Regions from separate parts of the Martelella soudanensis genome, predicted to be linked through region 1. Evidence: predicted binding sites of a transcription regulator. Region 1 holds the regulator's gene; each other region holds the start of a gene.
What was found. Region 1 encodes LexA, which represses DNA repair genes until DNA is damaged. Its sites were predicted from a motif close to TGTTCNNNNTGTGTTCNG; they were not measured.
Positions count from the first base shown of each region.

Region 2: the regulator LexA is predicted to act here: its motif matches at 1,779-1,796, upstream of HQ843_RS23450 (ATP-dependent helicase).
Region 3: the regulator LexA is predicted to act here: its motif matches at 904-921, upstream of HQ843_RS16390 (ImuA family protein).

Region 1 is NZ_CP054861.1:4,022,927-4,028,321, forward strand. Features, by position in the region: gene HQ843_RS19315 (TRAP transporter large permease) at 1-222, opposite strand, end outside; gene HQ843_RS19320 (TRAP transporter small permease) at 226-741, opposite strand; gene HQ843_RS19325 (TRAP transporter substrate-binding protein) at 904-1,941, opposite strand; gene lexA (transcriptional repressor LexA) at 2,322-3,029, shown strand; gene HQ843_RS19335 (ComEC/Rec2 family competence protein) at 2,983-5,395, opposite strand, start outside.
Region 2 is NZ_CP054861.1:4,893,107-4,898,501, reverse strand. Features, by position in the region: gene HQ843_RS23450 (ATP-dependent helicase) at 1-1,728, opposite strand, end outside; gene HQ843_RS23445 (efflux RND transporter periplasmic adaptor subunit) at 1,949-3,067, shown strand; gene HQ843_RS23440 (efflux RND transporter permease subunit) at 3,064-5,395, shown strand, end outside.
Region 3 is NZ_CP054861.1:3,437,573-3,442,967, forward strand. Features, by position in the region: gene HQ843_RS16385 (Y-family DNA polymerase) at 1-177, opposite strand, end outside; gene HQ843_RS16390 (ImuA family protein) at 92-853, opposite strand; gene HQ843_RS16395 (ATP-dependent helicase) at 1,037-3,106, shown strand; gene HQ843_RS16400 (SOS response-associated peptidase) at 3,121-3,783, shown strand; gene dinB (DNA polymerase IV) at 3,815-4,951, shown strand; gene HQ843_RS16410 (tetratricopeptide repeat protein) at 5,195-5,395, shown strand, end outside.

The DNA of each region.
Region 1 (5,395 bases):
GATCCCGGCGCGGTTCATGATCTCGCCGGCCATGATGAAGAACGGGATGGCCAGCAAAAGCATGTTTTCCGTGCTGGTGAACATGCGTTGGGGAATTTGCAGGAACAGACGCGGGTCGCCGATGTCGACATAGACGAAGATCGTCATGAGGACGAGACACATCGCAATCGGAACGCCGAGCAGAAGCATCGGCACGAAACTGCCAAAAATAATCGCGATCAAGGGTCACACTCCGACGTTTTGTGCGTCGGCCGCCGTCTTCCTCGGATCGGGAAGCGCCGCGGCGACACTGAACAATCCCAGCAGCACGCCGCCGACGGGAACCGAAAGGTAATAGTAATAGAGGCTGATGCCGAGATAGAGCGACTTCTGGTACTTGCCGACGAACAGCGCCATCTTGTAGCCGAAATAGACCATGACGAAGACGACCACGAGGGCCAGCAGCATGTAGATCACCCTGAGCACGGTCTTCAGAAACGGCCCGACCAGTTCGTAGACAAACTCCACCCCGATATGGCCGCCATGACGCGCGATGACCCCGGCGCCGACAAAGGTAAGCCAGGCAAAGAACAGATTGCTGATTTCCTCCGACCAGACCGGAGAATTCCCCACAAGCTGGTTCACGATGATTTCATAGGCGGTACTGAGAAACAGCAGACCGGCCAGCGTGATGGCAATCGCCATGCACAGCTTTTCCAGTCCGTCCATCAGGACCTGATATCCAACGAGCAGCTTTTTCATTCCGACGATCTCCCTGCCACCACGGTCCGGCGCGCATGCGAACCCTGCCCCGCGGCGCGTTCGCATGCGTCCGGCTTGACGAAGCGGGCGAGCAAGCAATGCTCGGCGGACAGCCGTCCGCCAGAGCCGTTCTCGAATGCCCGCCCCGTTCGCGTCCGCGGCTTAGCGCTGGGTTTCAGCTTCCTTGGTGGCGGCGAGAATGCGATCGACCCATTCCTGGCCGTCGGGACCCATCTGCCTCAGAACCATGTCGACATAGGGTTTCTGGGAAAGTTCGCGGAATTCGGCGAGCTCTGCCTTGGTCGGGTAGTAGAAGACCGCGCCTTCCTTCTCCATCGCGCTCTGGATAACCAGCGAGGAAAGGAGGGACTGGGCATTTCCGACGCGATTGCAGAGGTCCCCTGCCCGCAGGATCAGAGTCTGGTTTTCAGGCGACAGCGACTGGAAGAACTCCTCGTTGATGAGAACCGGGTGCAGATTGTAGCTGTGCCGGGTCACGGTGACATAGGGGTTCACTTCATAGAGCTTTGACGAATACATCGAATAGAGCTCGGTATCGTGGCCTGCGGCCATGCCCGACTGCAGGGCGGTGTAGAGTTCGTTCCAGCTGATCGTAACGGTATTGGCGCCCCAGGCGCGGAACATCGCCAGCAGTCCCGGATTTTCCGGCACGCGCATCTTCATGCCCTTCATGTCGGCGACGCTGTGGATCGGCTTGTCCGCGTAGATATTGCGGAAACCGGCGCCTTCCGGCCAGGCCAGAACACGAAGTCCGGTCTTTTCAAGGACGGTTTCGGCAAGCGCATCGCCGAAGGGACCATCCATGACCTGCCAGGCCGTCAGACTGTCCGGGAAAACATATGGTATCTGCGTGACGGCCATTTCCGACACGAACGGCACAAGGATCGACGTATAGGCGCCGACCATCTGGATCACGCCGGTTTGCGCCGATTCAACCATCGCACGGGCGCCGCCGAGCGCTCCGTCCGGATAGACGTCAAGCGCAAGCTCGCCTTCGGAAGCGACGTCGAGATACTCCTTCATCGCGACAACGCAAGCCGTTCGCCCGGCGCCCGGCAGATGCAGGTCCGCCTCGGAACTGTGGCCGATCTTGATGACGATCGGCTCGGCGCTGGCAGCGCTGACCGTCGCACTAACCGTCATCGCCGCACCGAGCGCGAGTGCTGCAAATTTCTTCATGTAATTCCTCCCCGTCCCGTTTCCTCCTGATGGGCGGCGGCCCGCTTCGCCCTCCCGGCGTCTTGGCCACCATGCGCGACCTGGGACAAAAGGTCACTTTTGAAACTCTATTTTAAAAATCTTATGTTGTCGACAGCCTTGCAATCAAACCACGCACCAGAAATATCGAAAGCCCCAGGCGATGCGGGAGAACGACGAGCAGAATTTCGTTAAATGGGGGCCATGGCAAAACGCATGCGAGCGGACGCATTGTGTGGCGACAGGAGGCGCGAATTTCCGCGCGAGCCCGTTATTTTTGCCCCACTCCGGTTGCACTTGCGGAACACAGTAGGAACATGTATATTCGTTCTGGATTTGTTTCGAAGGACCAGGGGCAGGAAATGCTGACACGCAAACAACAGGAATTGCTGTTTTTCATTCATGAACGGATGAAAGAGACGGGCATTCCGCCCTCCTTCGATGAGATGAAGGAAGCGCTCGACCTCGCGTCGAAATCGGGCATTCACCGGTTGATCACGGCACTGGAGGAACGCGGTTTCATCCGTCGGCTTCCCAACCGCGCCCGGGCGCTAGAAATCCTGCGCATGCCGGACAGCACGATGGGTCAGCCGCCGCGCCGGGGTTTTTCGCCAAGCGTGATCGAAGGCTCCCTCGGCAAGAAACAGGAAGAGCCCAAGGCGCCGGTCGGCAACAATGACAGCGGCTCGACCGGCATACCGGTCATGGGGCGGATTGCTGCCGGCGTGCCGATTTCGGCCATTCAGGAAAACACCCATCAGATCACAGTGCCGGCGGAAATGCTTGGCGCGGGAGAACATTACGCGCTTGAGGTTCAGGGTGATTCGATGATCGACGCCGGGATCTTCGACGGCGATACCGTAATCATCCGCAATATCTCCACCGCCTCCCCCGGCGATATTGTCGTTGCGCTCGTCAATGACGAGGAAGCGACCCTGAAGCGGTTCCGCCGCAAGGGCGCATCGATCGCGCTGGAAGCGGCCAATCCGGCTTACGAGACCCGCATTTTCGCCGCAAGCCAGGTCAAGGTTCAGGGCAAGCTGGTCGGTCTGATCCGCCGCTACCACTGAAGGTAAGCGTCTCCGGAACCGTGATCACCGGCAGATATTCTCCGGAACGCCAGTCGTAGAGCCGGTGTCTGTTCCAAGGGCGATCGAGCGCTGTGACCGAGGTTTTGAGCGAAACGCTTGTCGGCCCGCACGAGGGCTGGCGGGCCTTTCTGGAGACAGCCTGGGGTGCGGTCCCCGCAGTGGCATCGCCGACTGTCACGGAGGCCGCAGCGCTTCGGTGACGTGCTTCCGCAGGCTCATTGTCCGCGTGCCAGGCTGTGTTTTGAGGCGACGCTGATGTGCCGCTGTCCGGGCGTTCGCGCGCAACCTCCGGCGACAGCGTGAATTGAAACGCGCCGCGCTGCCGGCGCATTGCCGGGGTGATGAGATAGGCGCCGGAGCGGCAGGTCTGAAAGCCGGGACGGTATCGACTGACGACGATATCGGCATTATCGCAGGCAAGTCCGGTGAAGGCCGGTCGTTCGACCGTCATGATTCGAAGCCCCGTAAAGACCGCATAGCACCATGCATCGTCCTCGCATCGGAAGATGCCGGGCCTCCGTTCGGCCTCGGCGATCGTTTTGAGTAACGTTTCGGCGGCTTGGGCCATATCCGGCGCATCCAGCCGGGCGAAGCGATCCTCCTCTTGCAACACCAGCGTGCTTTCCTCCACAGGTGGCGCCGTTTGCGATAGCGCAAGTGCGGTTTCCCATTGCTCGAACACGAAGGATGGCGGCCGTTTGGTGTTGAGCGCGGCGACCTCGCCGGCGACGATCGCAACGAGGTCGCCGTCGGCCGCCACCAGGATCTGGGGCGGCAACGGGGCGCGCGGCCAGGAAATCAGCGCGAAGGAGAGCGCCATCGGTATGACGCCAAGCAGCCGCAACCGTGTGCGCAACAGCACAAGCGGCAGGAATCCGACCAGGAAAAGAAGCAGAAATCCCGCTGGAGCGCGGCCTGTCGTGAACGCGCCGCCGAGGCCGTCGACCCATGTCGCGGCCTGCATCACCCAATCGAGCCCCCAGCCCATGACCGCCAGAAACGGGGCGTGAAGATTGAGCGGCATGGCAAGCAATGACAGCAGCCCGGCGGGCATGACAATAAAGGTCACCACCGGCATGGCAAGCAGGTTGCCCAAAAGCCCGTAGCCGGCAATGCGCGAGAAATGGTGGATGGCAAACGGCGTCGTCGACAGCCCCCCGATCAATGCGGTCAACACGATCCCGGAAAAGGCGATCCACAGCCAGCGGAGCGCGCCCCGGCGCGAGGCAAGGCCGCCCGCAGGCCTTCGCTGCCAGGCGCCATAGCCTGCAATCAGCGCAAGCGTTGCGGCAAACGACATCTGCATGCCCGGCCCCACCACCTCGGCGGGGGTCACGATCAGAATCACCAGCGCCGCCAGCGCGACATTGCGCAGGCTGATCGCCGGGCGGTCGAAGATCGCCGCCGCAAGCATCACCGCCAGCATGATGAAGGCGCGTTCGGCGGAAACCTGCATCCCGGAAATCAGCAGATAGAAAAGGGCCGCCGCGATCGCGGCGGCGGCGGCGATCTTTTTGGTCGAAACCGCCTCGGCCGCCCGCGGCGACATGGCCAGCAGCAGCCTGAGGCTCGAAAAGAAAATGCCGGCGGCGAGCGCCATGTGAAGGCCGGAAATGGCAATGATATGGGCAAGGCCGGCATTGCGCAGCGCATCGAGCATGTCATCGCTCAGCGCCCGGCGCTCGCCGGTGATGATCGCATTGGCGAAAGCGCCGGTATCGCCCTCAAGCACTGTCCGGATGCGCCCTGCAATGCCGTCTCGAATCCGCTCGATCGCCAATGCCGCCTCCGCGACCGGGCCCGGCGCGGGCGGGCGCCCGATATCTTTCGGCGGACCATAGAAGAAGCCCACCGCGCCGACCCCATCGAAATAGGACAGGAACCCGAAATCAACCAGACCGGGCATTACCGGCGCGGAAGGCGGCAGCAGGCGTCCGAGCCCCTGAATGTTGTGGCCAATCGGGACCGGCGGCAAATTGCCGCGGGCGACAAGCGTCACGCGCTCGGGCGGGCGGTGAATGACCGGGTCATCCGTTGCCGTCACCTTGACCACATAGCGCCAGCCGGTTTCCGTCGGCTCGCGGCTTTCGACAATGCCGGCGATATGTGTCGTCACGGGCGAATCGAGCATCACGGTGGCGCGTCGGCCGGTCTCTGTCGCGGCAAGCATGGCGCCGCACAGGAAAAGCGCGAGACCCGCGCTTGCAAGCCGCGGAAAGCCCTTTCCGTTTCGCAGCAAGACGGCCGCAACCACCGAAAGCCCGCAATAGAGCGCAAGGCCCGGCAATGCCGGGCTTTGGGAAAGCGAAAACCACCAGCATATCCCGGCCGCGAGAGCCACCGGA
Region 2 (5,395 bases), 870 kb from region 1:
CAGCGAGACATGTTCGAGGAACCCGCGCATGCTCTCGAAACCGTCCATGGAGCGGATCAGCTCCTTCAGGTTTTCAAGGCGTCCCGGGGCTTCGGCCGAGCGGTCGTTCTGCCACATCTCGGTATAGCCGCTTTCATCGAGGATCTGTTCGGCAAGCTCGGTATGCGGCGTCGTCTCCAACAGGTCCTGCCAGCGGTCGAACTGGGTGACGACATCGAACAGCGCCTTGCGCGGCTTCGGCTTCAGCTCGTCGGTGTCGATCAGTTCGCGGGCGGCCGCCAGCATCGGAATGTCGCGGGCGCGGGCGTAATCATGGACCTTGCGCACGCTGGCATCGCCAAGGCCGCGCTTCGGCGTGTTGATGATCCGTTCCAGCGCCAGATCGTCAGCCGGCTGGCAGGTCAGCCGGAAAAACGCCATGGCGTCGCGAATTTCGAGGCGCTCGTAAAAGCGCGGGCCGCCGATGACGCGGTAGTTGAGCCCGAGCGTGACGAAGCGGTCCTCGAACTCGCGCATCTGGAACGAGGCGCGCACCAGGATCGCCATGTCGTTCAGCGCCTCGCCCTTCTTCTGGTATTGTTCGATCTCCTCGCCGACGGCGCGGGCTTCCTCCTCGGAATCCCAGGCGGCATGGACCTGGACCTTGTCGTCGTCGGGATCGGTGCGCTCGGTGAATAGCGTCTTGCCGAGGCGGCCTTCATTATGGGCGATCAGATTGCCGGCGGCCCCCAGAATATGCGCGGTGGAACGGTAATTGCGCTCCAGCCGGATCACCTTCGCGCCCCGGAAATCCTTCTCGAAGCGCAGGATGTTGTCGACTTCCGCACCGCGCCAGCCATAGATCGACTGGTCGTCATCGCCGACGCAGCAGATGTTGATCGGGCCTTCGTCGCCGCTGGGACGCTGGGCCAGCAGCCGCAGCCACATATATTGCGCGGTGTTGGTGTCCTGATACTCGTCCACCAGGATATAGCGGAAGCGCCTGTGATATTCCTTCAGGATGTCCGGGTGCTGACGGAACAGCTCGATCGGGTGCAGCAGAAGATCGCCGAAATCGCAGGCATTGAGCGTCCTCAGCCGGTCCTGATAGGCCTGATAGAGTTCCCGGCCGCGACCGTTGGCAAAGGCGCGGGCATCGCCTTCCGGTATCGCCTTCGGGGTCAGGCCCTTGTTCTTCCAGTTGTCGATCATGCCGGCGAACTGGCGCGCCGGCCAGCGCTTGTCATCGAGCCCCTCGGCCTGGATCAATTGCTTGATCAGCCTGATGACGTCGTCGGTATCGAGAATGGTGAAGTCCGACCTGAGGCCGGCAAGCTCGGCGTGACGACGCAGAAGCTTGACGCCGATCGAGTGGAATGTGCCGAGCCAGGGCATGCCCTCGACCGCGCCGCCCACCAGAGCGCCGACCCGCTCCTTCATCTCGCGCGCGGCCTTGTTGGTGAAGGTGACGGCGAGGATCTGGCTGGGATAGGCCTTTGCCGAGGCCAGGATATGGGCGATGCGGGTGGTCAGCACGCGGGTCTTGCCGGTGCCTGCGCCGGCGAGCACCAGCAGTGGTCCTTCGGTCGTTTCCACGGCGTCGCGCTGCTCGGGGTTGAGGCCGGTCAGATAGTCGGGCGCCGCCGGCGCGCGGCGCGCGGCCATGGCCCGGGCGGCCAGTCCGGTGCGCGCGGCCGGCTGTGCATCGTCTTCATCGAAAAACGGAATGTCGTCGTCACCTTGATTCATGGGGCCAATCTAGTGGCTCGCATGGCAAAGGTGAAGGCGGCGCGGTCAATGAGAACAAAAAAAGCACATTGAAAGCTCCGCCGGCCGCCGGTTATCTGTCGGTCGGCGAGGGGAACATTACAATTTGGTGAGGTTTAATCTGGCGACTTGCAGAGGCGGGAACGATAACGATACTGCGCTGACAGGTACCCCGCCCCCAGCTTCCAGTCCGAGGTCATGAATGCGTCTTTATCAACAGCTTGCCGTCAGTCTCGGTGTTCTGGCCGTCGGGGCCGCGGCCTGGCTCTGGTTCGCTCCCGGCGGGCGCGAGCTTATGGCCTCGATGGGCGTTGTGGAGAGCAAGAGCGCGGCAAAACCCGCAGCCGGCGGCCGGGGCGGCGGTTTCGGCGGCGCCGTCCAGGTGGTCACCGCGCCGGTCAGGATGGGCACGGTCAACGATCAACTGACGGCGATCGGCAGCGGGGCGGCAATCCAGTCTGTGACGCTTCTGCCGGAGCAGGCCGGCACGATCACGGACATCAGCATATCGTCCGGCGACACGGTGGAGACGGGCGAGATCATCGTCCAGCTCGATGACCGCGAGCAGGTTCTGGCCCGCAATCTGGCAGAAGTCGCTCTCGAAAGCGCCACAAGGCAGGCCGATATCAACCGCAGGATCAGTTCCTCGATTTCCAATCTTGAGGTCTATAACGCCGAGATCGCCGAAAAATCCGCTCAACTCGATCTGGAGTCGGCCGAGCTCGATCTCGCCCGCCGGCAGATCGTCGCCCCGATTTCGGGCGTTGCCGGCATTGTCGGCGTTACTGTCGGAGACTATGTCACCACCTCCTCGGAAATCGTCACCATTGACGATCGTTCGGCGATTCTCGTCGATTTCTCCGTGCCGGAACGCTTCGCCACCGCCGTGACACCGGGCGCGCCGGTGGAGGCAAGCCTGGTCTCCGCCCCGCAGAAACGGTTCGACGGCGTGGTCGAGGCGGTCGACAACCGGATCGACGCCGCAAGCCGGACCTTCACCGTTCGCGCGCGCATCGACAATGACAATGATGCGCTGAGAGCGGGCATGTCCTTCGACGTGACCATGCGCTTTCCGGGCGATGAGTATCCAGCCGTCGATCCGCTTGCGATCCAGTGGGATTCGGAAGGCTCCTATGTCTGGCGGATCGTCGACGGCGCGTCGCAGAAGGTCCGGGTCCGGGTGATCCAGCGCGATCCCGATATGGTGCTGGTGGATGCCGTGCTCAAGGCGGGCGATGCCGTCATCATCGAAGGCATCCAGCGCCTGCGCGAGGGCGGCCCGGTGCGCGAGGCATCGACAGGCGCGGAGGCATCGTCATGAGCGAGGAGACCCCGCCCGACGAGCTGCGCGACGAGATCGACGAAACTGCTGTCGAACATGCGACTGAACACGGCTTCACCGCGATCTTCGTGCGCCGGCCGATCATGGCGCTGGTGTTCAATGCGCTGATCGTGGTTGCCGGCCTTGCGGCCTATTTCGGCGTCGAGGTGCGTGAACTGCCGGATGTCGACCAGCCGGTGATCACCGTGCGCACCACCTTTTCCGGCGCTTCGCCCGAAACGGTCGACCGCGAGGTCACCGGCGTGATCGAGGGGGCGGTGGCACGGGTTTCCGGGCTTCAGTCGATGTCCTCCAACTCGCAGACCGGCTCCAGCCGGGTGACGCTGGAATTCAGCAAGGATACCGACATCAACGTCGCCTCGATGGACGTCCGCGATGCCGTGGGCCGGGTCGAGGGGCAATTGCCCGATGACGCCGACGAACCGCGCATCGTCAAGGCCGATTCGGATGCGCAGCCGATATTGCGGCTGGCGGTTACCTCGACCACGCTCGATATCGACGATCTGACCAAATATGTGGAAGACAATATCGAGGACAGGCTTGCCGCCGTATCGGGCGTGGCCGATATCGCGGTCTATGGCGACCGGGATAAAGTCTTCCGCATCGATATCAATCAGGCCGCCCTCGCCAGCCGGGGCCTGACCGTTGCCGATCTTGCCAACGCGCTTTCCGACATGTCGTGGGATGTGCCGGCGGGGTCGCTCACCAGCACCACCCAGGCGCTCGGCGTGCGCGCGACGGCCGACCTCACCACGCCGGAGGAATTCGCCGATCTGAAGGTCGCCGACAATGTCCGTATCGGCGATGTGGCAACCGTGGTCTTCGGCCCGGACACGGCGGCGACGGCCCTTCGCTACAACGGCCAGCCGGGCATCGGTCTCGGCATCGTGCGCCAGGCCAAATCCAATACGCTCGAAATATCCGAGGGCGTGCACAAGGTCATCGCCGATATCGAGCCGAACCTGCCGGAAGGCACCACGATCCGGATTTCGAGCGACGACGCGGTGTTCATTTCCGGTTCGATCGAGGAGGTGATCCGCTCGCTCTCGCTTGCGGCGCTGATCGTGGTGGCGATCATCTTCCTGTTCCTGCGCGACTGGCGGGCGACCGTCATCCCGGCGATCACGCTGCCCGTCGCGCTGATCGGCACGCTGGCCGCGATCTATCTCGCCGGTTTCTCGATCAATATCCTGACCCTGCTGGCGATCGTGCTGGCCACCGGCATGGTGGTCGATGACGCGATCGTGGTGCTTGAAAACATCGTGCGCCTGCGCGCGCTCGGCATGGGGCCGCGCGCGGCTGCCGTTCTCGGCACGCGCCAGGTGTTCTTCGCGGTGATCACCACCACGGCGACCCTTGCCGCCGTGTTCGTGCCGCTGTCCTTCCTGCCCGGACAGGCGGGCGGGCTGTTTCGCGAATTCGGCTTCGTGCTCGCCTTTGCGGTGATGCTGTCCTCGTTCGTGGCGCTGACGCTGTGCCCGATGCTGGCGTCCCGTATTCTGGTCCAGCATAAGGAAACCCGGCCGGGACTTGCGACCCGTCTCGGCAACGGCTTCAACCGCTTTTACGCGCGTTCGCTGGGTTGGGCGCTTTCCGCGCCGCTGGTGGTGCTCTCGTTCGGCGCGCTCCTGATGTTCGGCGCCTATCTTGCCTATTCCAACATCACCAACGAGCTTCTGCCGAGCGAGGATCGCTCGATGCTGATGATGCGGGTTTCCGCGCCCGAAGGCGTCAGCCTCGATTATACCCGCGACCGCATCCAGCAGGTCGAGGAACGCCTGCAGCCGCTGATCGACAGCGGCGAGATCGAAAGCGTGTTCTCGATCTCGGGATTCGGCAGCAATACCAATAGCGGCTTCATGGTGATGACGCTCGCGCCGTGGGGAGAGCGTGAACGCGTCCAGAATGCGATCGCCGGCGATGTCAATATGGCCGCCGGCCAGATCCCGGCGGTGCGCGCCTTCGCGTTTCAGCCCAATTCCCTGAATATCAGGGGCGGCGGTAATGGGCTCAGCGTGGCGCTGGTCGGCGCGACCCACGAAAAACTCTCGCTCGCGGCGTCACAGATCGTGGCGGCGATGGAGGCGGATCCGATGTTCGATGCCCCGCGCCTGAGCAATGACGCCTCCCAGGCGCAGCTCGCTCTGACGCTCGACCGTCGCAGGGCCGATGATCTCGGCATCGATATCGCCGGACTTTCCGAAGCGCTGCGGGCGCTGCTCGACGGACGATCGGTCGGCGAGGTGTTTATCGATGGCGAGGCATATGACGTGCAGCTTCGCTCCGACACCCGCAAGGTCGATGATC
Region 3 (5,395 bases), 590 kb from region 1:
GCCGATCCGAATACCAAGCCGTTCGGCATTGGCATCGAGAGCGGTAATCAGCCGGCGGCGGCCGTTGCGGCCGGCCATGACGAGCGGCGCATCAGCGGGAGGCGATGCGTCGCCCGACTTCCTTCTGAGGCGATCCGTCGGCCACCTCGGAAGGAAGAGCGAGACGACCCGTGTCATCACACGCCTCCAGTTCAAAATCGGCACTTTCTCCGGCACGACATCGGATGAGTTCGACCAGCCAGCGCGCGCGGCCAAGGCCGGGAACGGGCAAGGGGCGCGAGGGCAGGACGGAAACCCGCCAGCGGGTGACGCTCGCCGTCGGCTGCCCGAAGTCCCCGGCCTCGGTCTGCCGTCGCCATCGGCGCAGCGCCAGCCCGATCGTGTTGGAGTTCTCGGCCGCCAGCTGCAGGCGCCGGGAGGTCGTCATTGAGAGACGCGCGGTCTCGGCGACAACCGCCCCAAGCCCGCCATGGCGAAGCCCTTCCTCGAAACAGGCGAGCAGCGCCTTCTCGTCGCCGGCCTCGACATGGATTACCCGGTCGGGCTGAAGCCCGGCCTGGGCGATTGCCGGTGCAAAGAGATCGGGCCGTGTGACCACCCAAAGCACCTTGCCCCTCGTGCGCGCGGCAATGCCCGCGACAAACAGTGCCGCCGCTGCTCCATCGACAGCGCCATTGCCTCCACCCGCTACCTCATGCAGACAGCCTAGCGCCAGACCACCGCCCGGCAGCCTGCGATCGATTTCCTTCAGGCCGAACGGCAGAGCCGATCGGGCGCGTCCTCCAGGACCTTCGAGATGCGCGATGCGCTCCCGAAGCTCTGCGATGGCGGGACTGGCGGCGTTCCTCGGCATGATGTTGGACGGTCTCCTTCAGGACTTTGCAACGGCGGAATTCTCCGATATGTTCCTTATTTGTTCTTTTCCCGGTTTCGAGTCAATCGACCTCATTGGCGGGCCCTGTGGACGGCGACCGGGAAGAACACCGATGCGCAAGGCGTGCATCGTTGAATCACAAGAGGTTTAGGGTAGGACGGTATGAGCGCGGCGCATCTCGAAAAATTGAACGACAATCAGCGGGCCGCGGTTCTGCACGGCATGGATTTGCCAGATGGATCGATTGGCGGACCGCTGCTGATCATCGCCGGCGCCGGATCCGGCAAGACCAATACGCTTGCCCATCGCGTGGCCCAACTCGTCATCTCCGGCGCCGATCCTCGCCGGATCCTGCTGATGACCTTTTCGCGTCGTGCCGCCGCCGAAATGGGAAGGCGCGTCGAGCGGATATCCGCGAAGGCGCTTGGCGACAAGGCCGGGATCATGGCCGACGGGCTTGCCTGGTCCGGCACCTTCCATGGGATCGGCGCCCGTCTGTTGCGTGAATATGCAATCGAGCTTGGTCTCGATCCGCAGTTCACCATTCATGATCGCGAGGACTCGGCCGACCTGATGAACCTCGCCCGGCATGATCTCTGCTTCTCGAAGACGGAGAACCGGTTTCCGGCGAAGGGCACCTGCCTTTCGATCTATTCGCGCACCGTCAATGCCGAGGCGCCACTTGCGGAAATCCTGCGAGCGAACTTTCCATGGTGTGCGGCCTGGGAAAAGGAACTGAGGGAATTGTTCTCGGCCTATGTCGAGGCCAAGCAGGTCCAGAACGTCCTCGATTATGATGATCTGCTGCTCTACTGGGCGCAGACCATGGGCGATCCGGTGCTTGCCGCCGAGATCGGCGGACGCTGGGATCATGTCCTGGTCGATGAATATCAGGACACCAACCGCCTGCAATCCTCGATCCTGATGGCGCTCAAGCTCGGAGGGCGGGGTCTGACGGTCGTCGGTGACGACGCACAGTCGATCTATTCGTTCCGGGCTGCCACGGTTCGCAACATCCTCGATTTCCCGAATGAATTCTCGCCGAAGGCCGACGTGATCACGCTCGACCGCAATTACCGGTCGACACAGCCGATCCTCGCGGCTGCCAATGGCGTCATCGGTCTCGCCCAGGAGCGCTACACCAAGGATCTCTGGACCGACCGTGTCTCAACCGAAAAGCCGCGGCTGGTGACGGTTCGCGACGAAGGCGATCAGGCTCGGTTCATTGCCGACGAGGTTCTCGACAACCGCGAGGGAGGCATGCGGCTGAAGGATCAGGCCGTGCTGTTTCGGGCGAGCCATCACAGCGGGCCGCTGGAGGTAGAGCTCACGCGTCGCAACATTCCCTTCGTGAAGTTCGGCGGTCTGAAGTTCCTCGATTCCGCGCATGTGAAAGACCTGCTGGCAGCACTCCGGTTTGCCCAGAATATGCGCGATCGTGTGGCGGGCTTCAGGCTGATGCAGCTCTTGCCCGGTGTCGGCCCAGCCTCGGCACAAAACGCGCTGGACGCGATTGCGGAAACCGCCGATCCGGTCGAGGCACTGGCGGCACTGCCGGCCCCCTCGCGTGCGGTGGCCGATTGGCCGGGTCTTGTGTCTTTGGTCACGGACCTTCGCCAATCAAACATGGGCTGGCCCGCCGAGATCGGCCGGATCCGGGCATGGTATGAGCCGTATCTGGAGCGCATCCATGAAGACTTCGAGATGCGCCGCGCTGATCTGCTTCAGCTTGAGGACATTGCCGCCGGCTATCCGTCACGGGAACGGTTCCTGACCGAGCTTACGCTCGACCCGCCGGACGCTACCTCCGGCCAGGCTGGCGTGCCGCTGCTCGACGAGGATTATCTGATCCTTTCAACCATTCATTCGGCCAAAGGGCAGGAATGGCGCTCGGTCTTCCTCCTCAACGCCGTCGACGGCTGTATTCCCTCCGATCTCGGCGTCGGCACGACCGACGATATTGAAGAAGAACGACGCCTGCTTTACGTGGCGATGACGCGGGCACGCGACAGCCTGAACCTTGTCGTTCCACAGCGCTTCTTCACCCATGGACAGTCTTCGACCGGCGACAGGCATGTCTATGCCTCGCGAACCCGGTTCATTCCCACTATGTTGTTGCAGCATTTTGAGAACAGGACATGGCCGGTGGTGAAACCGGGCCAACAGAGCAATGCGGGCCCGCGGCAGGTGCGTCTTGATGTCGGTGCGCGGATGCGCGGCATGTGGCGCTGAGGAGGGGCGAGGATTTGTGCAATCTCTATAATCTGACGACGACACGGGATGCCGTCGTCCAGTTTACAAAGGCCATGAGCGACAAGGCCGGATGGAACGAGCCGTCGCTCAATATCTATCCCAACACGCTGGCGCCGATCGTTCGCGTCGATGGCGATGGCAATCGGGAGATCGTCAGTGCCACCTGGGGCATGCCGACGCCGCCGGCTTTCGTCAAAGGCAAGGCCGATCGCGGGGTCACCAATATCCGCAACGTCGGATCTCCGCATTGGCGGCGCTGGCTTGGGCCGACAAGCCGATGTGTTGTCCCGTTCACCTCATTTGCGGAACCCGATCCTGCCAGCAAGGTAGAAGGTGGACGCGTGCCGAATGCCTGGTTTGCGCAGAACCCGGAGCGGCCGCTGATGTTCTTTGCCGGTTTCTGGACGCCCTGGAAGGGCGTGCGGAAGGTCCGTGATGGCGAACAGGAATATGAACTGTTCGGGTTTTTGACGACAACGCCGAATGAAATCGTCAAACCCATTCATGAGAAGGCGATGCCGGCGATCCTGACGACGCCGGAGGAAGTCGACCTCTGGCTCACTGGCGAGTGGGCCGATGTGAAACACCTTCAGCGGCCGCTGCCCGGCAACATGCTGGTCGTGGTCGAACCGCCTGAAAACCCCGAAGACGATTAACGTCGTCACGGATCACGCTCTTGAGATGGTCATGGCCGCCCTGGATGAACTGACAGTTTTGGAAAGAGACCACGAGGTGGAAACGGATGAGGCTGTCCCGGCCATCCGCAAGATTATCCATGTCGACATGGACGCCTTTTATGCCTCCGTTGAGCAGCGCGACAATCCCGACCTGAGGGGTAAGCCTGTCGCCGTCGGCGGATCGGCGGCCAGAGGAGTGGTTGCCGCGGCCAGCTATGAGGCGCGGGCGTTTGGCGTGCGATCCGCCTTGCCGTCAGTGACAGCGAAGCGACGCTGTCCCGACCTGGTGTTCCTGAAGCCGCGTTTCGACGTCTACCGGTCGGTCTCGGCGCAGATCCATCAGATATTCGCCGAGCATACCGAACTGATCGAGCCACTTTCGCTTGACGAGGCCTATCTTGATGTGACCGAGAACAAGCAGGGTATCGCGTTTGCAACCGAGATCGCGACGATCATTCGCGCCCGGATCAAGGAGGTGACTGGCCTGAATGCCTCTGCCGGTATCTCCTACTGCAAGTTCCTCGCGAAGATGGCGAGTGATCTCAACAAGCCGAACGGTCAGGCCGTGATCACGCCGAAGATGGGGCCGGCGTTCGTCGCAGAGCTGGCGGTCAAGAAGTTCCATGGTGTCGGACCGGCGACGGCCGAAAAGATGCAACGGCTCGGGATCGTGACTGGAGCTGATCTGCGCGAAAAATCGCTTACATTCCTGCGTGATAATTTCGGTAAGTCGGGCGGGTGGTATTATCGGATCTCCCGCGGGATCGACGAGCGGCCGGTTCAGCCCGATCGGCCGCGCAAATCATTCGGGGCTGAAGATACGTTTGCTGAAGATATTTTCGATCTGGAGGCAGCGAAGGCGGAGTTGCTCCCGCTCGCAAGCAAGGTCTGGCACCATGCGGAGAACAAGCGGATCAGTGGGCGAACCGTCACATTGAAGGTGAAATACGCAGACTTCCAGCAGATCACGCGGAGCCGGACGGTTGGACAGAATATGCGAAGTGCAGACGAGATCGGCGAGATTGCCGGGAAGATGCTGGCTGAGCTGTTTCCAGTTCAGAAGGGGATCCGCCTACTCGGGATTACACTTTCCTCATTGGGGGGAAGCTCTGATGGGTTAAAAGAGCCTCAGATGAGTTTGCTGTGAACGGCAGCAAAGGGGCCGGAAACGGACTGGCAGCTTAAGTTCTAGTGCGAAGAAACCGGACGTACGGGGCAGCCTGTCCAGTATCTCGAAGTTACGCTCGGTGGATGCTCGTTGTCCGCACACAACATCATGGTCGCTTCACGCGCAGGAGCAAGATACCACTGATAAGGACGGTCAATCTGATAAATGTGCATTCTTCCTGTTTTGAGATGAACTGTGCAGCTGCATGTTTTATAACGAATCATGCTGCAAGAAGTTGAAATCCAAGGAGACGTCGCGCGCCAAGCGGTCTCGAGCCTCAAAGGCTATGCCTACCAACTTTACGAATCCGCATTGGCATGGACGACTCTAGCCAAGGATGAGTTCCTGTTTTTGGAGGTTGCTGAGGATTATGCGTTTGCTTCCTCAAATTCCCTTCAAGCGGTTCAAGTCAAAGATGTGGCG